Regions from separate parts of the Serratia sp. L9 genome, predicted to be linked through region 2. Evidence: predicted binding sites of a transcription regulator. Region 2 holds the regulator's gene; each other region holds the start of a gene.
What was found. The regulator CRP, encoded in region 2, controls carbon source genes, mostly activating them, when cyclic AMP is high. The targets are predictions, from matches to a motif close to ATGTGANNNNNNTCACAT.
Positions count from the first base shown of each region.

Region 1 (7,807 bases), 780 kb from region 2:
CAGCAACGTTAAAGGCCGATATCGAGGAAAGAGAAAGCACAGAAGCCAATAGCCAGGTTTTAATTTTCATTTGGAATTCCTTAGTGAAAAGTAAATTTCTATACGTTAATTTTTTATTCATCAGCAGATCGTTTGCCAAAATAAGAGCAAAAAAAACCCAAACCCATGACATGTATTTGTCGACGGGTTTGGGTTTTGCCTGTTTATTCACAGTAACAATCCACTTGTTAGGAAAATAACACCGCTATAAAAAGAAAGGAATTAAAAATCTCAAAGAAAAGGAAATTCGTGATCGGATTCTCACTCTATCGTTAATCCGGTTTATATCCGCCGTGTTTCAGGATGCAGAAAATCGGCGGATATAAGGCTCAGCCTAACCACTGGCTGAACCATTTGATGCCAAATGCGCCGGGTGCCAGGATACCGAACGCCCAAACCATGGCCGAGGTTACATTGGCAATCTGGAACGACGTTTGCGGCATGGCGCAGATCCCCCCACCAACGGCACCACCGCACGTAGCGGCCCGAAGAAACGACCAAAGAAGATACCCAGCACGCCCCAGCGCTCAAAAAACGCATGGCCCCGAACCAATAATTGCGGATTACGCGACAGGGGCCACATATGAGCGACACGGCCCTGGTAGTGATAACCCACCCAGTAGGAGAGCCAATCACCAAAAAGGCTCCGGCCGCCGCCGCCGCCCAGATCGGCCAGAAAGCGATACCGCTTTCACCGATCAACGCCCCCAGGGCCAGTAAAATAACCGTGGCAGGCAATAGCAGTGAGAGAAAGGCCAGCGACTCACCAAACGCCAGGAAGAAGATAATCGGTATAGCCCAACCTTCATGCTGGCGCACCACTTCACTCACCCAGTGAATAACGTCATTGAGGGTCACATGCATGCTCCTTTAGAGAAAAAACGCCTCCAAGGATACGCAATACCCGCCTTCACTGGTTAAACTCTGGCTAAACAAATCATCATTCCAGATAGAACGCCTGCAGCACTTCTCGCTGGCTTTGCCCCAAACCGTATTCGGCCTCCAGCCAACGATCAGGGGTGCCGTATTGCTGCCGAATGCAGCCCAATGCGGTCATCAGGAACTCTTCGCGAGCACTCAATACCTGAGCAAACTGCGCCAACGCCGGGGCATTCAAGCGAACGGAAAGCTGATCCAACATATGTTCACGGAAGGTCGCCAGCGTGGTTTCAGTCAGCAGATAGTCTTCAACTACCGTAGCCTCATCTGCCCCCAACGCGAACAGTACCAGTGCCGACCCCACCCCGGTACGATCTTTGCCCACTGCACAGTGCTGCACAATCGCTCCCCCTTCAGGCTGCACCAACAGATGCGCCAGTTGGCGGTAGGCCCCGTTGTTGAACGGCAGGCGGCGATACAGCTCCAGCATAAATGCCTGTGCATCAAACCCGGCCAGCGTCTCACTGGTGAGTTTTTCCAGGTTGGCATTCACTTCATTGCTGAGGGGATTGGCCGGTACATGGTGATAATCCACGCCCTGCCATAACACATCTGGTTTGGCCTGCACTTCATCAGCATCGCGGTAATCCAGCACCGAACGCACCGGCACTCCCGCCAGGAAACTGCAGTCATTTTCTGTCAGGCGTTCCAGAGAGCCGGAACGGAACAGCAGCCCGCGTTTGATACGGCGGCCATCGGCCACGCTGTTACCGCCTAAATCGCGGAAGTTGATACCGCCATCAAGCGGCGCTAACGAAGGATGGAGCAAGATCTGAGCGGTCATAGACGTCCTCATATTTACTGTCTTGGGATATGCCGCCACGCTGGCCGACAAGGGAAAAATGGCTGCCGACAGCATGACGCAGATGAGTACAACCGTAACAGATTACAACCGAATGGCGAAACGGGCCGTCAGACAGCCCGTTATTGGCAGGAATTACAGCAGACGACGAGCTGCTTCTACCACGATTTGAACCGCCTGGCTCTCGGTCTTTTTCATGGTTTCCGCATTCGGGATCTCTTGCTGGGTACGGTTGACAATCACACCGGCCACCATCCCCGCACGCAGGCCCTGGCTGGCACACATGGTCAGCAGGGTGGCGGATTCCATTTCATAGTTCATCACGCCCATGGATTGCCACTCTTCCATCGAACCTTTAAAGCGGCTGACCACACGGCCAGAATAGGTATCGTAACGTTCCTGGCCTGGGTAGAAGGTATCGGATGAGGCGGTGACACCGATATGGGTGGTCGCACCGCTGGCCTTGGCGGCTTCAACCAGCGCCGTGGTACAGGCGAAATCGGCCACCGCCGGGAATTCCATCGGGGCAAAGTGGAGGCTGGCACCATCAAGACGCACTGCCGCAGTCGTCACCAGAACATCACCGACATTGATATTGGCCTGAATAGCGCCGGTGGTGCCGATGCGCAGGAAGGTGCGGATACCCAGTTGCGCCAGTTCTTCGACGGCGATAGAGGTCGATGGGCCACCAATACCGGTGGAGCAGACGATAACCGCTTTGCCATCCAATTCTGCACGCCAGGAGGTAAATTCGCGATGGGAAGCCAGGTGTACCGGGTTTTCCATCAGCTTGGCAATTTTCTCTACACGCTGCGGATCACCAGGGACGATGGCAAGCGTTGCCCCTTGTAAATCGTTTTTAGTGAGACCGAGGTGGAAAACGTCAGACTGAGACATGGGAGACTCCTCATGGATGCTGTTTTTTATGGGAGGAACAAAAAAGTACTCTACTGAAAAGTGCACCAAAATTTCGTGATTAACATCACTATGAGCAAAGAAACAAAAGGGAATCTACATTATTTTTGTGATCATAATCACAATTAACAATTCATTGCACCCAGGTTCACGACAAGTCTAGTCGAGGATCCTTTTGCAGACCGTGCGGACCAGCCTATAACCGGCCAAACCCCAGCCATAATACGGTAAAAACGCAGTAAAAATGCTGCCAAGCCAGATAATTAGCCATTCTTTGCAGACTTGGCTGAAAATCCGCCATCCGGTGCCAATACGCGGTAATCTTGCCTATAGTTAAGCTCAGTCGCGCTTTTCTCTATATCGCATGGAGCCTGCAATGAAAACCGAACAAGAGATGACATTAAAACAGGCCAAAGGGGGATTCACCCCGGCCGTAGCCCCATTGGCAACCTCAACCATCCTGACCGATGAACATGACATTCATGTCGGGGAAACCACCATCCCTTCACAAGGGGATGACTTACCAGCCTATATCGCCAAACCGGCCAATCACCAGGGGCCACTCCCGGTCATTTTGGTGGTGCAGGAAATCTTTGGCGTACATGAACACATTCAGGATCTGTGCCGCCGCCTGGCAAAACAGGGCTATCTGGCGATCGCCCCAGAGCTCTATTTCCGCCAGGGGGATGCCAGGGATTACAGCGAAATCAGCGAACTGATGCTGAAACTGGTGAGTAAAGTCCCGGATAGCCAGGTGCTGGCGGATTTGGATCACGCCGCGCATTGGGCAACGCGCCACGGCGGTGATGCCAGCAAGTTAGCTATCACCGGATTCTGTTGGGGTGGGCGCATTACCTGGCTGTATGCTGCGCATAACCCACAGCTCAAGGCGGCAGTGGCCTGGTACGGCAAACTGGTGGGTGAGAAAACGCTGAACTCGCCGAAACACCCGGTTGATATTGCCACCCATCTTTCCGCGCCGGTGCTTGGCCTGTATGGCGGCCAGGATAGCAGTATTCCGCAGGAGACGGTGGAAACCATGCGCCAGGCGATCCGCGCGGCCAACGCCGATGCAGAAATCGTGGTATATCCGCAAGCTGGCCATGCGTTCCATGCCGATTACCGCCCAAGTTATGACGCCGAAGCTTCAACCGACGGTTGGCGGCGCATGTTGGAATGGTTCACCCAGCACGGTGTCGTGGGTGTGAAGTAAAACTCAGGGGCAGCGATTGCCCCTGTTGCCTTGATTAGCCCAGCGTCAACGCGCCAAACGCGCCGCGCCAGTCGCACTCAAACTTCTCCACTGCCGCCTGCACGGCCGGGGCGCTGATAAACTGTTCTGCCACATCCAGCGGCAGAGTAATGGCTCCGCAACCCGCCAACAGGCAGTCCAAAGCCTGACGCGGCGTTTTAAAGCTGGCGGCAAGCACCTTGGCCTGTGGAGCATGCATTTCCAGCAATCGCTGTAGTTCCTGCACGGTTGCGATACCGCTACCGCCCTGCGCATCCACCCGGTTAACGTAGGGAGCCACGTATTCCGCCCCGGCCAGGGCGGAAAGTAACCCTTGTGCCGCCCCGTAGACCGCCGTACCCAACGTTGGGATCCCCATCCCCCGCAGTATCTTGATGGCCGCCAACCCTTCGGTGGTAACCGGCACTTTGACCACCAGGCCGCTAACCCGCTGGTTGAGCATGACCGCCTCTTCCACCATCTGGTCGGCCGTAGCAGCCAGCACTTGGGCAAACAACTTCCCTTCTCCGCCCAACGCATCGCGCAGCGCCGGTAACACTTCCCATAACGAGGTGCGTGATGCAGCCACAATGCTTGGGTTGGTTGTCACCCCTTGCAATGGCAATACTCGCGCCAGGCGCTTCACCGCATGGATATCAGCGGTATCCAGATAGAGTTCCATGATGACTCCTTAAGACCAAGATGAAGGGGCAGTGGCTCGATATCTGCTCGTAACCAGCCCCCTCTCCTTCGGGGAGAGGGGGCACAGATATCACCACCGCACCCAGAATAGGATCACAGTTCCAGCTCAAGTTTGAGCAACGCTTCCACCTGCTGGGCAGAGGCCGCATTTACCAAAGCATCCCGGAAACCTTCGTGCATAATGCGCCGCGCCAGTTTGGAGAAAATACGCATATGCTGATCCCCGGCGGCATGTTTATTGAGGGTCAGCATGATGACAAACTGCGCTTCCTCGTCACCCCAGGTTACCGGTTGTGCCAGCTTGGCAACGCTGATGGTGGACTGTTCAATATGTTCGGATTTGGTATGCGGGATGGCGAAACCAAAGCCCAATCCAGTGGAAAATACGCTTTCACGGGCCCATAAATCGGCCGCCAGTTTGCGTGGATAGCGGCAACGCCCGGCCAGCAGCAGGTTATCCGCCATGCCTTTGATCACCTCTTCCTTGCTGCGCCAGTCGGCGCCCAGGGCAATGCACTCCGGCGTGATCAACGGCGCATCGCGTTGTTCCATGCGGAACTGCGCCAGTAAATGCTCCACTTCCAATGACGTGCGACAAGCCATCGCCCGGTTCAGTAACAAGCGGCATTCGCGGCTGTCGAGCTTGGCAAGCCTGGTTTTGGTGGCGGCAATGGAAGGCGCACTCATGCTGATCTCATCCAGCCCCATCCCCACCAGCAGCGGCAGCACCGAACCTTTGGCTCCCAGCTCACCACACAGGCCAATCCATTTGCCATGACGATGAACTTCACGCACCGCGTGATCCAGACCACGCAGGAACGCCGGGTTCAGGCTGTTGTAGTGTTTGATAACCTTGGCATTATCGCGATCTACGGCCAGCAGATACTGCGTCAGGTCGTTGCTGCCGATGCTGAAGAAATCAATCTCTTCACAGCATTGGTCGATGATAAACAGCACTGAAGGCACTTCCAGCATGATGCCGAGCGGGATTTTTTCATCGAAAGGGATCTGCCCGGCACGCAGCGATTGCTTCACCTCTGCTAGTTGATCCTTCACCCACAGGATCTCTTCCATTGAGGAGATCATCGGGATCATGATCTTCAGCGGGCCATGCGCCGAAGCGCGCAGGATCGAGCGTAACTGGGTGCGGAACAGCGGCAGAAATTCCTGATAAATACGCACCGCGCGGTAACCAAGGAACGGGTTGTTTTCGGCCGGGATATTCAGATAATCCACCGGCTTGTCGCCACCAATATCCACAGTACGCACGATGATTGCCTTACCCGCCGCTGCCTCTACCGCCTGGCAATAGATATTGTACAGCTCGTCCTCTGAAGGCGCGGCCAGGCGATCCATATACAGCATTTCCGTGCGGAACAGGCCCACCGCTTCGGCGCCGTTGCTGAATGCTGCCTCGGCTTCCACCGCATGGGCGATATTGGCGGCAACTTCCATCCGCACGCCATCGGCAGTGCGCCCCGGTTGATCCAGATAGGCGCTTTGCTGGTCGCGTATCTGTGCGCTCAGCCATTGTTCCTGCCGGTAATAGCGGCGCACCGGCTCGCTGAGATCGCAAGCCACCAGCCCAAGATCACCGTCGATCTGCACCAGTTGATGCAGATAAGGCAGTAACGCCGCCGCATCGACGCCAACCAGCGTTGGAATATTAAATGAACGCGCCAGGATCACCGTGTGCGAAGTGCTACCGCCGCTGCCCAACAGCAGGCCTTTCAGGTAGCGCTTGTCCAGTTCCAGAAACTGGCTGGGGGTAAGTTCATCAGTAATGCAAATGCTGGCGGTATTCAATGCCTGTTGCGCCGGGAAGCACTGCTCACCATAGATATGCTGCAACAACTGGAAGCTGACATCACGAATATCCAGCTCGCGTTCGCGCAGGTAGGCGCTGGCAGACTGCGCCAGTTGCTGGCTGAAATGAGCTGCGGTAGCCACGATTGCCGCTGCGCAGCTTGCCCCAGCCAGGACGGCGTCAAGCAATTGCTGGCGGAATGCAGCGTCACGCAGCAGTGAGCGGTGTGCTTCCAGTACCGCCGTGGTGGTGCCATTACCGCCCATCAGTTGCAGATCCAACGCCTTACCGAACCGCGTCAGGCCATCAGCCAATTGCTGCTGTTCCTGTTCAATGTCCTTGGCTGGCGGCAGATCCAAAGCGTTCAAATCCACCCGCGCCAGATGCACCAACTTGCCGTTGGCCGTGCCCTGGCTGACCGAGCGAGCACGTAGCAATGTTGGATTCAAATTGGCCAGAGATTGTGGGATAGGTTCCAGCTCCGCCTGGTCGTTCACCCGGGGCAACGCTTCATCGCAGTGTGGCAACTCGTGCTGGATAAAATGATTCAGGCGCTCAAATGCCGCCTGCTCATCCTCGCCTTCAATCGTTACCCGGCATTCATCACCCAACAGAATATCGGCACCGATTAATGACAGAACGCTTTTGCCATCGCCGCTGAGGCCGCTACGGGAGTTATGCCATTCAAAGCTGGAACCGAAACCGTTACACAGGGTTTCGATATGGCTGGCTGGGCGGGCATGTACCCCATTGGGCAGCACGCAGGTAAACGTCACTATTTTCGCCATCACTCTCTCCTCATACCAAAGCAGCGGTGAACAACACCGGTTTGTCACAAGGATAAAAGCGCAGCGCGGGCTGCGGCTATCGGATAAAAATGCCAAACACTGGACAAATGTATCCTGACGGCATAAATGCGATGCCGCTCACAAAGCCAGTCTCACCAAGGACGGTTTATGCTGCCGCACACTTTGAGTTTGATCCCACTTTTATCCTGACGTTACAAAAATCCAGTAAATGGCAATTTTATCCACTATTGATAACCCAGGCAGATGCCTATTGTGATAACCAACAACCTTTCTCCATCAGGGGTAATTATCTGGTGGTTTTGTCCTCAGAAGCACGCTGGTTGCGGCCAGGGAGTGAACGATGAAAGATCTGCTCAATATTCTAAGAAACACGCGCCAGCATTTGATGACCGGCGTCTCCCATATGATCCCGTTTGTTGTTGCCGGTGGCATTCTGCTGGCCATCTCTGTGATGCTGTACGGCAAAGGTGCCGTACCCGATGCCGCCACCGATCCCAACCTGAAAAAGCTGTTCGATATCGGCGTAGCCGGTCTGACGCTGATGGTGCCTTTCCTGGCGGCCT
Region 1 covers NZ_CP192591.1:760,616-768,422, forward strand. Annotated here, with positions in the region: gene ACQ86O_RS03615 (histidine phosphatase family protein) at 1-70, opposite strand, end outside; partial or broken gene ACQ86O_RS03620 (DedA family protein) at 369-897, opposite strand; gene ACQ86O_RS03625 (tyrosine-protein phosphatase) at 980-1,762, opposite strand; gene udp (uridine phosphorylase) at 1,916-2,677, opposite strand; gene ACQ86O_RS03635 (dienelactone hydrolase family protein) at 3,072-3,908, shown strand; gene fsa (fructose-6-phosphate aldolase) at 3,943-4,608, opposite strand; gene ptsP (phosphoenolpyruvate--protein phosphotransferase) at 4,722-7,223, opposite strand; gene ACQ86O_RS03650 (PTS fructose transporter subunit EIIC) at 7,585-7,807, shown strand, end outside.
Region 1: a site for CRP is predicted at 2,803-2,820, ahead of udp (uridine phosphorylase). Genes of this name have one in related genera too.

Region 2 (7,807 bases):
GATGGGCAACAGTGCAAAACCCATCACGGTTTTATCGATGTAAACCACGACATAACCTACAAACAGCAAAAAAATCATCAGTGAACGATTTTTCATCGCTGATATTCCTTTAAGTTATCACCCAGGTAAGCCTCCGGCAGGGCAGGCGTATTATGATAGTGTGATCTGAATCACTTTATATTTTTAATAACAATCACTTATATCAACAACATCGAAACTAGCGGCTTTTTAATGGCGGCATAAGATACAATTTTGTAAGGGGTGATACTTTTTACTGATAGGGACAGGAATGCGCTACTTACCGAAGTTACAGCAGCTAAAGGTATTCCAGCAGGTGATCCGCAGCGGCAGTATTCGCGGGGCTGCGCGTGCGCTGGGGCAATCTCAACCGGCGGTGAGCCGTACCATCCGCGAACTGGAACAGATCCTGGAAACCCAATTGATCATTCGCAGCAGCCAGGGGATGACGCTGACCGAAACTGGCCGGGCATTTGCCCTGCGGATGCAGTTGATTCTGGAAGAATTACAACGTGCCGCCGACGAGATCCAGCAGTTGAACCAGCATTCGCAAGGCAGCGTGGCTATCGGTTGCTCTTCTTTATTGGCACTCACGGTATTACCCGCACTGGTCGAAGACTTTAAACAGCCGTTCCCGCAGGCCAATGTGCTGATCCGCGAGGCGCAGCTTTCCACCTTGCTGCCCGCCCTGCGCGAAGGGCGTCTGGATTTTGCCGTAGGCACCGTAAGCCAGGAGCTACCCCTGGAAGATTTGGTTCGCGAACCGCTGTTCAGCGCATCATTTTGCATCATCGCCCGCCAGGGCCATCCGCTGGGACAGGCGACATCGCTTGATGAGCTTTGTGAGGCCAAATGGTTATTACCGGAAACTGATATGGGGTATTACCAGCAACTGCAATCGGTGCTCGGCTCGTTCTATCAGCAATTGATCCACGCGCCTATACGTTCAGACTCGGTGGTATGTGGGTTGAATATGGTTATGCAGACCAACTATCTGACCATCGTGGCACGGGCGATGAGTGCGCCGTTTAATTTGCAGCACCAACTGGTGACGTTACCTATCGACAGCCTGCCGCAGGCACAGTATTGCGTGTTGTATTCGCAGAAATCGCCACTGACCGTAACGGCGCGGCGATTTCTGGATTTATTGCGCCTTCATTGCCAGCGCTACGCCTGGTAAGGCTCAGGCTACTTCGCGGATTTCAAAGCTGTGGGTGATGTTGGCAGCTTTGCCCAGCATCAGCGAAACGGAGCAGTACTTCTCGGCAGAAAGGTCAACCGCGCGCTCTACAATCTTATAGGTCAGCCCTTTGCCGCTAACAATAAAATGCAGGTTGATATGGGTAAACAAACGAGGGGCTTCCTCACGACGCTCAGAGGTCAGCTTCACCTCGCAATCACGAACGTCGTTACGGCCTTTTTGCAAAATAGCCACCACATCGATGGCGCTGCAACCGCCTACGGACATCAACACCATCTCCATTGGGCTGGGTGCTTTATCACCAGCGTTTCCATCCATCAAAATCTGATGGCCAGACGCAGATTCACCCAAGAATGTCAGTCCTTCCACCCACTTAACTCTTGCCTGCATTTTGTACACTCCGGTTAATTTCTCAAAAACAGGGTACGCTTTCGTATAGAAACTGGCAACGGAACCTGACGCTAATCATGCTGAAGCGAGACAACACAAGACACCCGCCTCACTCTGTGCTACAAACAGAGCCGCAACAACTCTTTCCAGGTCACCGATTTCAGGGAAATGTCCAAGGAAAGGCCCCTATATTGGTATGTTAACAGAATGTAGCTTGCAGCACTTCGCGCAAGTTAATATGCTAGAGCACAAGCGTATTTCTATAACACGCCTCAAAACCTGTTGATAGCCACAACTAAAACCCCAGGCTATAAGCACGTTTTACAGGGAACTCTGACCCCTGTGATACAAGGCAGCGATAACAACAGAGGATAACAGCGAATGGTTCTCGGCAAACCGCAAACAGACCCGACTCTTGAATGGTTCCTGTCTCATTGTCATATCCACAAATATCCATCAAAGAGTACGCTGATTCACCAAGGTGAAAAGGCCGAAACGCTTTACTACATCGTGAAAGGCTCCGTTGCGGTGCTGATTAAAGATGAAGAAGGTAAAGAGATGATCCTGTCCTACCTTAACCAGGGGGATTTCATCGGCGAGCTTGGATTATTTGAAGAAGGCCAGGAACGTAGCGCCTGGGTAAGGGCAAAAACGGCCTGTGAAGTGGCTGAAATTTCCTACAAGAAATTCCGCCAGTTGATCCAGGTTAACCCGGATATTCTGATGCGCCTGTCCGCTCAGATGGCAAACCGCCTGCAAATTACCTCAGAGAAAGTGGGTAACCTCGCCTTCCTTGATGTTACCGGCCGCATCGCGCAAACCTTGCTGAACCTGGCAAAACAGCCTGATGCCATGACTCACCCAGATGGCATGCAGATCAAGATCACCCGCCAGGAAATTGGCCAGATCGTCGGTTGTTCACGTGAAACCGTTGGTCGTATTTTGAAGATGCTCGAAGATCAGAATCTGATTTCCGCTCACGGCAAAACCATTGTCGTGTACGGTACACGTTAATCCCTGAAGAAGCGGCGCATCAATGCGCCGTTTTTTTGCCTGCTGAATAGCAAACCATGTGGCGCCGCCTGATTTACCACCCGGAAGTCAACTATGCACTGCGCCAAACGCTGGTGCTGTGTTTACCGGTGGCTTTTGGCCTGCTGATTGGTAACCTGCAATTGGGCATGATGTTCTCGCTGGTTCCCGCCTGCTGTAATATCGCCGGGCTGGATACGCCTCATAAACGCTTTTTCAAACGCCTGATGGTTGGCGGTTCGCTATTCGCCATCAGCAGCATTTTGCTGCAACAGGCTCTGCTTTGGCACCTCCCACTCCCCTTACTGATGCTGGTTATGGCGCTGCTGCTTGGTGTCAGTGGTGAAATTAGCCCACTGCATGCCCGCCTGCTGCCTGCAGCACTGGTTGCCGCCATCTTCTCTCTCAGCATGGCCGGTACCGTCCCGATATGGCATGCCCCCTTGCTGTATGCCGTAGGCACCGCCTGGTACGGGCTGTTTACCTGGTTCTGGTTCAAATTGTGGAAAGAGCAGCCGATGCGCGAATCCCTGAACCAGCTCTATCGGCAGCTAGCCGACTATTTTGAAGCCAAATACTCGCTGCTGACTCAACACACCGATCCAGAAACTGCTCTGCCACCGCTGCTGCAACGCCAGCAGAAAGTGATGGACCTGATTAGCCTGCTGTATCAGCAGCTCAACTTTCTGCCCCATACCAATAATCTGGAGCAAAAACGCCTGCGCCGCACTTTCCAGGTAGCGCTCGATCTGCAGGAGCACATTACCGTCAGCCTGCATCTGCCGGAAGAAGTGCAAAAGCTGGTTGAGCAGAGCCAGGCCGAAGCAATTATCCGCCGTAACGCCCAGGTGATCGCGGCACGCCTGCGCATAGTGGCCGACGATATTCTCTATCATCGGCACTCTGCCCGTTTCAGCATGAAGAACGAGCTGGCCGCGCTGGAGAAAGTGGCCGCTCAGCATGCCGATAATCCGGTTGGTCAGTTCTGTTATTATCACTTCAGCCGCATAGCGCGCCTGCTGCGCACCCAGCACCCGCTGTATCGCCGCAACCTGATGGCCAACCAGACACGCCTGCCGTTCTGGCCTGCGGTAGCCAGCTACCTGTCGTTTAAATCCAACGCCCTGCGTAATGCGGCCCGGCTAGGGGTGATCTTGGCGGTAGGCAGCAGCCTGGGCATGATTTTCAACCTGCCGAAACCCTATTGGATCTTACTGACCATCATGCTGGTCAGCCAGAACGGCTATAACGCCACACGGGTAAGGATCCAGCACCGTGCGCTCGGTACGCTGGCCGGGCTGGTGATTGCCGCCGGGCTGTTACAACTGCAACTGCCAGAGAATGTAACGCTGAGCATCATGCTGGCAATGACTCTGGCGGCCTATCTGATCTTGCGTAAGAACTACGGGTTGGCGGTAATGGGGTTCACCGTTACGGCGGTCTACACGTTGCAAATATTGGCACTCGACGGCAGCCATTTCCTGATCCCCCGGCTGATCGACACCCTTATTGGTTGCGTGCTGGTGTTTGGCGGCACCATCTGGCTATGGCCCCAGTGGCAGAGTGGCCAACTGCGTAAAAACGCCCATCAGGCGCTGGAGCAAGAACAGACGGCATTGCGTTTGCTGCTCAAAGAACAGGAACCGGACGCCACCCAGTTGGCCTATGCGCGTATGCAGGTCAATCAGGCGCACAATGCGCTGTTTACCTCGCTCAATCAGGCGATGCAGGAACCGGGGTTTGAATCGGACTATCTGGCAGATATGCGGCTGTGGATCACGCATAACCAGTTTATTGTCGAACACCTGAATGCAATGACCATTTTGGCCCGCGAGCACTATATGCTGACGCCGAAACTGGCGCAGGAGTATCTGCAAAGTTCTGAAATTGCACTGCAAAGTTGCCAGCAGCGGCTGGAATATGATGGCCCGAGCACCAACAACAGCATTATGCGTTTACCGGATCTGCACCCGGATATGCCAGTCACCGAAATGGAGCGCCACCTGCGGCGTATTCTTTCGCACCTGAGCGTGATGCATACCATTTCGTCACTGGCCTGGCGCCAGCGGCCGCACCACGGGATCTGGCTGAAGCGGAAATTACGGGAAAGCTGATAGTGCAGGAGCGTAATCCTTGAAGATGCTGGCTTATACTCAAAGTAAGTCGAGTTGGCGGCTCTTGCGCATCCCTGCGCTCGCGGCATTTATCCCTCCCTGTCCAGCAGCGGCAGGCGGCAAGTCTGGGAAACCCCAGGAACAGAGATAAACGCGGTGACTGGGGTGACCAATCTGTCGGGCAAAATCGGTCAGGAACCGAGTTGAGTGCCGCAGGCGATTCGTAAAAATATGATTTATAACAGATTTAAACGCTGATTGCGGCGCCCCTGACAGGATCAGGTCCACGGATGGACCTGATAGCCAAGCGTCGCCAACACGCCTGCGACTTGAAGTATGGCGAGCAGACGCCTGCACATTTCTCAGACGTTGATCACATCCTGTACCGCCAGTTCGAACAGTGCCATGCCTTCATCAATATCTTTCAGTTCCACCACCAGCGAAGGAGCAAAACGGATCACATTCGGCCCGGCATTGAGGATCATCAAGCCACGCGCAGCGGCAGCGGTAAGGAAATCACGCGCCTTGCCGTGATAACCCGCTTTCAACTCTGCGCCAATCAGCAAGCCCATGCCGCGAATATCGCTGAAAACATCATACTTCTTGTCGATCTCCTGCAAGGCCTGGACAAAAACCCCACGGCGCTGCTCAATACCGCTTAAGACTTCCGGCGTATTGATCACGTCCAATGCCGCCTCTGCCACCGCACATGCCAGCGGATTGCCGCCATAGGTGGTGCCATGCGTGCCAACCTGCATCACCGAAGCGATCGCTTCCGTGGTCAGCATCGCACTTACCGGGAACCCACCCCCCAACGCTTTGGCGGTCGTGAGGATGTCTGGCGTAATGCCGTAATGCATATAGGCAAACAGCTTGCCGCTGCGGCCCATCCCGCTTTGTACCTCATCAAACACCAGCAATGCCTGATGCTTGTCACAAAGCTCACGCACTCCCTTGAGGAAGGCAGCATCAGCCGCAGTGATCCCGCCTTCCCCCTGGATCGGCTCCATCACCACCGCACAGGTGTGATCGTCCATTACCGCTTTCACTGCCGCCAGATCGTTAAAGGGTACATGCACGATATCGGCAGGTTTTGGCCCGAAGCCGTCAGAGTATTTCGGTTGGCCACCGACAGAAACGGTGAACAGCGTGCGGCCATGAAAAGCGTTGTTGAAGGCAATTATCTTGGTTTTATACGGGCTGTGGCGGGTGATGGCGTAATGACGAGCCAGCTTGAATGCGGCCTCATTGGCTTCCGCCCCCGAGTTGGCAAAAAATACCCGGTCGGCGAAGGTGGCGTTGATCAGTTTGGTGGCCAGGCGCAGCGCAGGTTCATTGGTGAATACGTTACTGGTATGCCACAGCGTTTCGCCCTGCTGCTTTAAGGCTTCTACCAGCGCCGGATGGCAGTGGCCTAACGCCGTCACCGCAATACCCCCGGAGAAGTCGATATACTCTTTCCCCTGCTGATCCCATACGCGGCTGCCTTTGCCCTTCACCGGTACAAACTGGGCCGGTGCATAAACAGGCAGGATAACCTGATCAAAGGTACTGCGCGTGACTGCGGTTTTTTCGGTCATTACTGGCTCCAGACTGATAGCTATTGAATGAAAATATAATCACAAAATATGCATAAAAATCCATTCAATGGCAAACCTAAATCACCACTTCCAATAAAAAACTAACTTTTAAGGAAATTACCCAGCAGTTGATGCCCCTGCTCACTGAGGATGCTTTCCGGATGGAATTGCACGCCTTCCAGCGCCAGTGTGCGGTGGCGAATCCCCATGATCTCATCCCGCTCGCCGTTACGTTCACTCCAGGCGGTCACCTCAAAGCAATCAGGCAACGTGGCAGCATTCAGTATCAGCGAATGGTAACGGGTCACGGTCAACGGATTATTAAGGCCGCTGAAGACACCCTGGTTATTATGCCGAATGGCGGAGGTTTTGCCGTGCATCACCTCGCGGGCGCGAACTACCTCGGCACCAAAGGCCTGGCCGAGCGCCTGATGCCCAAGACAGACCCCGAGGATCGGTAGCTTACCGGCAAAATGGCCAATAGCAGCCAGTGATACGCCTGCCTCATTCGGCGTACAGGGACCAGGGAGATCACCAGGTGCTGCGGTGCCAACCGTTCAATATCGGCCAGTTGCAGTTCGTCGTTACGCTTTACCAGCACTTCTGCACCCAACTCGCAGAAGTACTGGTAAAGGTTATAAGTAAAAGAGTCGTAGTTATCGATCAGCAGCAGCATATTATTTCCAACAGGCATCATTGCAGGGGCACATAGCTTCTCCCCGATTTACACCGGCGCAGTATACAACGCGCCTACAATATTGCCGCTGTCGATAATTCCAGCCTACTTTTTGCGGCCACCCATGATCGAACCCAGGACACCGCGCAAGATCTGACGCCCCAGGTCGCGTGCCATGCTCTTGGCGGCGGTCTGGACGATACCGTCATGCTTGCCACCGCGTGGGCCGGTAGAACCAAACAAGATCTCATTCAACCCACCCATCAACCCCCCGCTTTGCTGCCCTGCGGCTGGCTTTTGCTCTGGCTGGCCTGGTTGCTGAGCACCCACGGTGGCAAATCCCCCGCAGAAAGCTTCTCGTACGCAGATTCGCGATCCACCATATCTTCGTAGCGCCCGTAGAGCGGCGATTTATTGATCGCGCTGTTTAACCCTTCGGCCCCCAGCATCCCCATTTTCGATTCAGGCGCGATCACCATCGCACGCTCCACCACGTTTGGCCGCCCTTTCTCATCCAGGAATGAGACTAACGCCTCGCCCACCCCTAATTCAGTGATCGCCGTTTCCGCATCAAACGCCGAGTTGGCCCGCATGGTTTGTGCCGCAGCTTTCACCGCTTTCTGGTCACGCGGCGTAAAGGCACGCAACGCATGCTGAACACGATTGCCCAACTGCCCCAAGACACTGTCGGGAATATCCAGCGGGTTCTGGGTGACAAAGTAGATCCCCACCCCTTTAGAACGGATCAAACGCACCACCTGCTCGATTTTAGTCAACAATGCTGGTGGCGCATCGT
Region 2 covers NZ_CP192591.1:1,539,054-1,546,860, reverse strand. Annotated here, with positions in the region: partial or broken gene ACQ86O_RS07185 (MFS transporter) at 1-24, opposite strand, end outside; gene ACQ86O_RS07180 (LysR substrate-binding domain-containing protein) at 290-1,198, shown strand; gene ACQ86O_RS07175 (OsmC family protein) at 1,202-1,609, opposite strand; gene crp (cAMP-activated global transcriptional regulator CRP) at 1,991-2,623, shown strand; gene ACQ86O_RS07165 (YccS/YhfK family putative transporter) at 2,680-4,755, shown strand; gene argD (bifunctional acetylornithine/succinyldiaminopimelate transaminase) at 5,118-6,335, opposite strand; partial or broken gene ACQ86O_RS07155 (aminodeoxychorismate synthase component II) at 6,437-7,011, opposite strand; partial or broken gene ACQ86O_RS07150 (helicase HerA-like C-terminal domain-containing protein) at 7,117-7,807, opposite strand, start outside.

Region 3 (7,807 bases), 1.3 Mb from region 2:
AGAGCTCCAGAATTGCCACGTTCGAAGCGGAACGTCGCCGTGAGGCCGAGCAGAGCCGTATCTCCGCCGATCGCCAGATCGAAGAGTCGGAAATCGAGCGCGAGCAGGCGGTTCGTACCCGTAAGGTTGAGGCGGATCGTGAAATTCGCGTCAAAGAGATCGAGCAAAGTAAAGTCACTGAAATGGCGGCTATCGAGCAGAAGAAAGTGACGGAGATCGCCGAGCAGGATAAGGCCATCGCCATCGCCGCCAAGTCCGAACAGCAGTCTCAGGCTCAGGCACGCGCCAACGATGCGTTGACGGAAGCGGTAAAAGCAGAGCAAAACGTAGAAACCACCCGCCAGACCGCTGAGGCCGATCGTGCCAAACAGGTTGCCCTGATCGAAGCCCGCCAAGGGGCGGAAACCGAAGCGATGCAGTTGACGCTAAAAGCCCGTGCAGAAAAAGAAGCCGCCGAAATGCAAGCTGCTGCCATCATTGAGCTGGCAGAGGCGACGCGCAAGAAAGGCCTTGCCGAGGCGGAAGCCCAACGCGCGTTTAACGACGCGGTTAACATGCTCTCCAGCGATCAGACCAGCCTGAAGTTCAAGCTGGCGCTGTTGCAGGCACTGCCGGCAATCATTGAGAAATCAGTTGAACCGATGAAGGCTATCGACGGCATCAAGATTGTGCAGGTTGACGGGTTGAATCGCTCAGTTGGCGGCGCGGGTGCTACGCTGGCATCTTCAGCGGGTAACGGCAATCTGGCAGAGCAGGCGTTATCCGCTGCGCTCTCTTACCGCACACACGCACCGATTATTGATTCCCTGCTGCAAGAAATCGGTATTAATGGCAGCTCCCTGCAAGCGCTGACTGCCGCTTTGCCCCAGGTGCAACCTGTTGCCGCTGTGTCGGTGCCAGAAGAAAACGTGGAGAAAATAACTGAGTCATTTGAACCCTCGGTGGAGCACGGCATCACAACGGTAAATCTTGCCTGATTTGCAGATAGAGTCAGGTTGCAGAAATTTGAGGCCCATGATGTTTCATGGGCCTTTTATGTTGCTATCGTTTCACGGTAAGTTTTTAGGTAACGGGTTGTTTTAACAGATTTAAGCACGTTATTTTTTGAGCCTGCCCGTTATAGTGTGTAACGGTCCGCCTATTAAAGGTGACCGTTTAGAGGGGCACTGCACTCGATAACAGAACGGCCCATCGCCAACCGCAGTTCCGGATCGCCCGATAAATCACTTCTCGCATTGAGTCGCCTGTCGGAACACGCTGTTGAGCGATTCGAAGATAGTATTATTGTGGTTATTTCAATGGGTTATAACGCGGCTAGCCAATGATTTATAGGGTTTCCGTTCTTTTATACCGCTGGTTTATTATGGGTAGCTGGCCGTGATCCTGATAATAAAACTATGTCCGGGGCTGTACTCATCCCATAAAAAAAGCGCCTCGGAAGGCGCTTTTCTGCATTCAGGAAAAGTAATCAGAACTTGTAGTTGAAGCCAGCGCCATACAACCAGGCTTTACCTTCAGATTGGAAAGTGTATGGGCCTTCGTTAATCGTCACCTTCTGACCGTGCATGTAGGAAATACCTACGTCAACAGAAGCATCTTTGTTGAAGGCGTAAGTCGCCCCTGCGCTCAGCCAGGTACGGTCCTGATCCGGGATTGAGATCGAACGGTTTTCTGCTGGTACTGGGCTGTCATCGAAGGCGATACCGCCACGGAAGGTCCAGTTATCGTCGTAGAAGTAGGTGGTACCTAACGCGATACGGTAAGCGTCACGGAAGCCTTCATGCTTCTGGAACAGCGTATTGCCATTGTTGTCAGTTGCTCTCAGCTCTTGGAACTGGCTCCAACTGGTGTAGGCCATGCTGTAGTGGATAGCCCACTGTGGCGCCACTTTGTTGTAACCGGAGATCTCCCACATTTCTGGCAGATTCAGCGTCAGAGCCCCTGGGACGGTATTACCATCGGTACCGGTTGGCAGGCCAAACTGACCAAGAAGGCCGTTGTAAGCGGAAGGCAGGCTGCTGCGGTAATCACCTTCAAAATCAATTTTGATTTCTGAACGATAGGTTAAGCCGTAACGGTTATTATCATCCACTTGATACAGGATACCCGCGTTCCAGCCATAGCCCCATTCGTTGCCCTCTAGGTGGGAAATCTGAGTATCTGATGGCATTGCAGCAATTGCTGCGGCTTGCTGGGGCGTTAATTTCCCTGTCTGGCTCCCTTGTTTTGCCAGTATTAATGGCAAGTCACCAGCGTAGCGCTCAATTTTGGCTTTGGCATAAACCGCATCGAACCCCAGACCGAAGCTGAAGTGCTGGTTTAAACGGTAAGCAGCACTCAGGTTGAGGTTGGCGGTGGTGAGGTCAGTAGTGCCGCCAACAGAGCCTGCCGGGTAGCTGTTACTGTATTCAGTAGCCAGACCGTAGTTGCTGGTCACAGAAGCACCAATCGCCCACTGGTCATTCAGCGGCTGGATATAGTGCAGGTTCGGTACCCAGGCCGTTGGCGCGATATTTTTCGCATTCAGGCTCTGGCCCGTAGGTGACGTGCCGCTGATATCAACATCAGGGTCGATAAATACAGCGCCAGCTGTCAAAGAAGGGCGGTCAAACATCATCATGGTCGCTGGGTTACGACTGCCTGAGGCCGCGGTATCCGCCATTGCGCCTTCGCCAGAATAGGCTCGCCCTAAACCCACTGCCGAGAACTCGTTCAGCTGGAATCCTGCGGCGTACACGTTTGAAGAAATAATTGCCACTGCAGCTGCGAGAGCTGATTTAGTGAATAGGTTTTTCTGGCTCATGACCAAAACCTCATTTTATGTGTTTATTATTTAAACAATGTTACATAACGTAACATGGAGCGCGCGATTGTAGGGTCCGTTATCATTCTGACAAATCAGACCAGTGGCTGAATTATAGGTCTGACCTGTTAAAATGTTGCAAGTTTGTTTTTGATATATTTCTAAATTGATATCAAAAAGGAGATCTGCATAACAAAAACCTACTGGTTAATAACAAAATTCTTACTGTTCATTAGCAGGTGACGATTTTTAACTGTGATATCCATCACTTAAAACGCCTACAGAAAGTATGGCTAGTGCTTGGCAAGTTCGGAGAGTAAAATAAGCAAAGAATTTTGTTTATTTGCGCCAGATCATAAATGGCTATTTGGGCGAGCTTAATCGCGGCCCGTGAGGAGACTTCAATTATGTCAGATGCAATTAATAAGTGCAGCGCTCAAGAAACTGCTGTTTGCTGCTGTGTGGATGTCGGCACCGTGATGGATAACACCGACTGCACCGCTTCCTACAGCCAGGTATTTGCAAATCAGCAGGATGCAGAGCAAACCTTGGCGGCCCTGTCTGAAAAAGCGCGGAGCGTGGAATCTGATCCTTGTGACATCAGCAGTAGCATTAAACCGGTTGACGGTGGCGTGCAACTGGATATCGATTTCACTTTTGCCTGCCAGGCAGAAACGATGATCTTCCAGCTCGGCCTGCGTTAATCCCAATTCAAACCTGCGCGGTTATCGCTGCGCAGGTTTATACCCGTCATACTTCAAACCGCCTCTTTGTTGGTTGTCCCTCTCACCCGTTGAGTCAACGCATCGGGGATCGTGCGGTTGCCGCCTTGATGCAACGCGAATTATTTTGGTCATATTGCCTCGCCCGAAAGTTGCTCCTGCTCTCAGTTTTCACTTCTGCTGGTTTGCCAAATGTAAACATTTGGTTAACAATGACCTCGTCAGGTCAGACCTCTTTTTGTCCGTTGTAATAACAGCTTCTCTTCAGGAGTGTTTATGAGTAAGGCATTACCGCTGGTTACCCGTCTTGGTGACCGTATCGCCATTGTCCAGGGGTTACGTACACCTTTCGCCAAACAGGCGACCGCTTATCACGGCATTCCTGCAGTCGAACTGGGCAAGTTTGCGGTGAGTGAATTGCTGGCCCGCAGTGGCATCGATCCGGCTTTAATCGAACAACTGGTTTTTGGCCAGGTGGTTCAGATGCCCGAAGCGCCCAATATTGCCCGGGAGATTGTGCTGGGTACCGGCATGAGTGTGCATACCGATGCCTATAGCGTTTCCCGCGCCTGCGCTACCAGTTTTCAGGCGATCGCCAACGTGGCGGAAAGCATCCTGGCTGGCAGTATCAGCGTCGGCATTGCCGGTGGCGCGGACTCTTCTTCCGTGCTGCCAATCGGTGTGAGCAAGGCATTGGCTCGTACGCTGGTGGATGTGAACAAGGCTCGTACATTGCCACAGCGCCTGAAGCTGTTCAGCAGGCTGAAATTGCGCGATTTGATGCCAGTGCCTCCGGCCGTAGCGGAATACTCTACCGGGTTACGCATGGGGGACACCGCCGAGCAGATGGCTAAAACCCACGGTATTACCCGCGAACAACAGGATGCGCTGGCGCACCGTTCCCACCAGTTGGCAGCCAAAGCCTGGGAACAGGGCTTGCTGCACGACGAAGTGATGACCGCCTATGTGCCGCCGTATAAAACGCCTGTCTCTGCAGACAACAACGTCCGTAAAGACTCCAGCCTGGAGTCCTATGCCCGGCTGAAACCTGCTTTTGATCGCAAGCATGGCAGCGTTACCGCCGCCAATAGCACACCGTTGACCGACGGCGCGGCCGCCGTGCTGATGATGAGCGAATCGCGTGCTAAAGCGCTGGGCCTGGAGCCGCTGGGTTACCTGCGCAGCTTTGCCTTTGCCGCCATTGATGTCTGGGAGGATATGCTGCTTGGCCCTGCCTATGCCACTCCGCTGGCGCTGGATCGCGCAGGTATCACTCTGGCCGATCTTACCTTGATTGATATGCACGAAGCCTTTGCGGCACAAACGCTGGCCAACCTGAAAATGTTTGCCAGCACTGAATTTGCCCAACAGAAACTGGGCCGTTCGCAGGCGATTGGTGAAGTCGATATGGAAAAATTCAACGTGTTGGGGGGCTCGATTGCTTACGGCCATCCGTTCGCCGCTACCGGAGCGCGTATGATCATCCAGACGCTGCATGAGCTTAAGCGGCGCGGCGGTGGCCTTGGGCTGACCACGGCTTGTGCTGCCGGCGGATTGGGCGCGGCGATGATCGTGGAGGTGGATAATGAGCTTTGAGAACGCATTACATGAGCAACGTGCCAAACCTTCCGCATTTCATCTGGAGCTTCGCCCGGACAATATTGGTGTTATCACCATCGACGTGCCGGGGGAGAAGGTCAACACGCTGAAGGCCGAGTTTATCGAGCAGATCAACGACGTTCTGCTGAAGGCGCAGCAACTCACCACCCTGGAAGGCCTGGTGATCCTCTCCGGCAAGCCCGATTCTTTTATTGCCGGGGCAGATATCACCATGATTGCTGCCTGCAAAAGTGCCAAAGAGGCCGAGACGCTGGCGAAGAAAGGGCAGAGTACCCTGGCGCAGATTGCCGCTTTCCCTGTGCCTGTGGTGGCGGCTATTCACGGTGCTTGCCTGGGGGGCGGGTTGGAATTGGCGCTGGCGTGCCATAGCCGCGTCTGTTCACTGGATGATAAAACGGCGCTTGGCCTGCCGGAAGTGCAGCTCGGTTTGCTGCCAGGCTCTGGCGGAACCCAGCGTTTGCCACGCTTGATAGGCGCCAGCAAAGCGCTGGATATGATCCTGACAGGTCGGCATATTCGCGCCCGTCAGGCTTTGCGAATGGGGTTGGTGGACGATGCCGTTCCGCAATCCATTCTGCTGCAAACCGCCATTGAGCGGGTTAAGCAAGGCTGGAAATCGCGCCGTACGCTGCCGTGGCAGGAGCGCCTGCTCAACGGCCCGTTGGGCAGAAGCCTGCTGTTCAGCATCGTACGCAAGAAAACCCTGGAGAAAACCCACGGCAACTATCCGGCTGCGGAGCGCATCATTCAGGTAGTGCGCACCGGGCTGGATCAAGGGAGTGGCAGTGGTTATGAAGCTGAAGCCCGCGCTTTTGGTGAGTTAGCGATGTCACCCCAGTCTGGGGCATTACGTAGCCTGTTCTTTGCTTCAACTGCTTTGAAGAAAGAGCGCGGAGGGGATGCCCCGCCGCGCGAACTGCGCCGGGTGGGTGTTCTTGGCGGTGGGCTGATGGGCGGCGGTATCGCTTGTGTTACTGCTACCCGCGGCGGGTTGCCGGTGCGGATAAAAGATGTCAATGAGCAGGGTATCAACCATGCGCTGAAATACACCTGGGATCTGCTGGGCAAGCGGGTACGCAGCAAGCGTATGCGCCCAGCAGAGCGCCAAAAGCAAATGATGCTGATCTCCGGCTCAACCGATTACAGCGGTTTTGAGCGCGTAGATATCGTGGTTGAAGCGGTATTCGAAGAGATTACGCTCAAGCAGCAGATGGTGGCGGATATTGAGCAATATGCCGCGCCGCATACCGTGTTTGCCTCCAACACCTCATCGTTGCCGATCGGCCAGATTGCGGCCAAAGCGGCGCGGCCGCAGCAGGTGATCGGCCTGCATTATTTTAGCCCGGTGGATAAAATGCCGTTGGTGGAAGTGATCCCGCATGCTACCACCAGTGAGGAAACCATCGCTACCACCGTTGCCTTGGCGCATAAGCAGGGCAAGACGGCGATAGTGGTGGCCGACCGCGCCGGTTTTTATGTTAACCGCATTCTTGCTCCTTATATTAATGAGGCAGCGCGCTGCCTGCTGGAAGGGGAACCGATCGAATCGCTGGATAAGGCGTTGGTTGATTTTGGTTTCCCGGTCGGCCCGATCATGCTGCTGGATGAGGTGGGGATCGACGTTGGTACCAAGATTATCCCGATCCTGACGGCGGAGTTGGGGCCGCGTTTTGCCGCCCCGGCAGCCTTCGACGCGGTGCTGAACGATGGCCGTAAAGGGCGCAAGAATGGCCGTGGTTTCTACCTGTACCCGGCAGAAGGCAAATCACGGCAGAAGCGCAAAAATGCGGACAGCAGTATTTATCCATTGCTGGGCATTACCGCCAAAGCGCATCTCCAACCGGCGGTAATAACCCAACGTTGCGTGATGATGATGCTCAATGAGGCGGCTCGTTGCCTGGATGAAGGTGTGATCCGCAGTGCGCGTGATGGGGATATCGGCGCGGTGTTTGGCATCGGCTTCCCGCCGTTCCTCGGTGGCCCATTCCGTTATATGGATGAGCTTGGCGCAGAGAAAGTGGTGAAAACCCTGCAATATCTGCAACAGCAATATGGTGAAAATTTCGCCCCCTGTGAACGCTTGCTGCGTATGGCTCAGCAAGGGGAACGCTTCTATCCGCAGGGCAGTTAGCCAGCATGGCGGCCCGGTTTACGCTACAGTTTGATCAGGGCCGCATTGTGATCGCCATCACTCCTTGCAATAAGGGCAATCCTGGAGTCTGTACAGGAAGGTAGGTGAGGGGTAACGTAGCGAATTGGCAGTGCTACCAAAAATTTCGTGGCAATCTGGTTAAAGTTTAACCCATTGAATCGATTGTTATGTAAGCGATGGATTTGTGTCAGGGCGCAGCTGATGTAAAAAACAGCGTTTTCTTTACGCGAACTTTCAGGCAAAATGCCCGGCCGCCATAAAGAGACGGCGCGTTATCGTATGAAGCTGGCCTGTGCTCTTGAGTACAACTCGGCGATACAGCACGCTCGGCGTTTCTGTATAGCGTTATTTTGTCAACAACAGCGGTGCAATATGCAAGTTTTGATTATGCGTCACGGAGAGGCGGCACTAGAGGCCGCTAGCGATTCGGTAAGGCCTCTTACTGTTTGTGGCCGTGATGAGTCGCGTCAGATGGCGGCCTGGTTGAATACCAAGTCAGTGGATATTGAA
Region 3 covers NZ_CP192591.1:2,831,274-2,839,080, forward strand. Annotated here, with positions in the region: gene ACQ86O_RS13400 (flotillin family protein) at 1-977, shown strand, start outside; gene fadL (long-chain fatty acid transporter FadL) at 1,469-2,803, opposite strand; gene ACQ86O_RS13410 (YfcZ/YiiS family protein) at 3,211-3,507, shown strand; gene fadI (acetyl-CoA C-acyltransferase FadI) at 3,802-5,121, shown strand; gene fadJ (fatty acid oxidation complex subunit alpha FadJ) at 5,111-7,276, shown strand; gene sixA (phosphohistidine phosphatase SixA) at 7,670-7,807, shown strand, end outside.
Region 3: a site for CRP is predicted at 3,057-3,074, ahead of ACQ86O_RS13410 (YfcZ/YiiS family protein). Genes of this name have one in related genera too.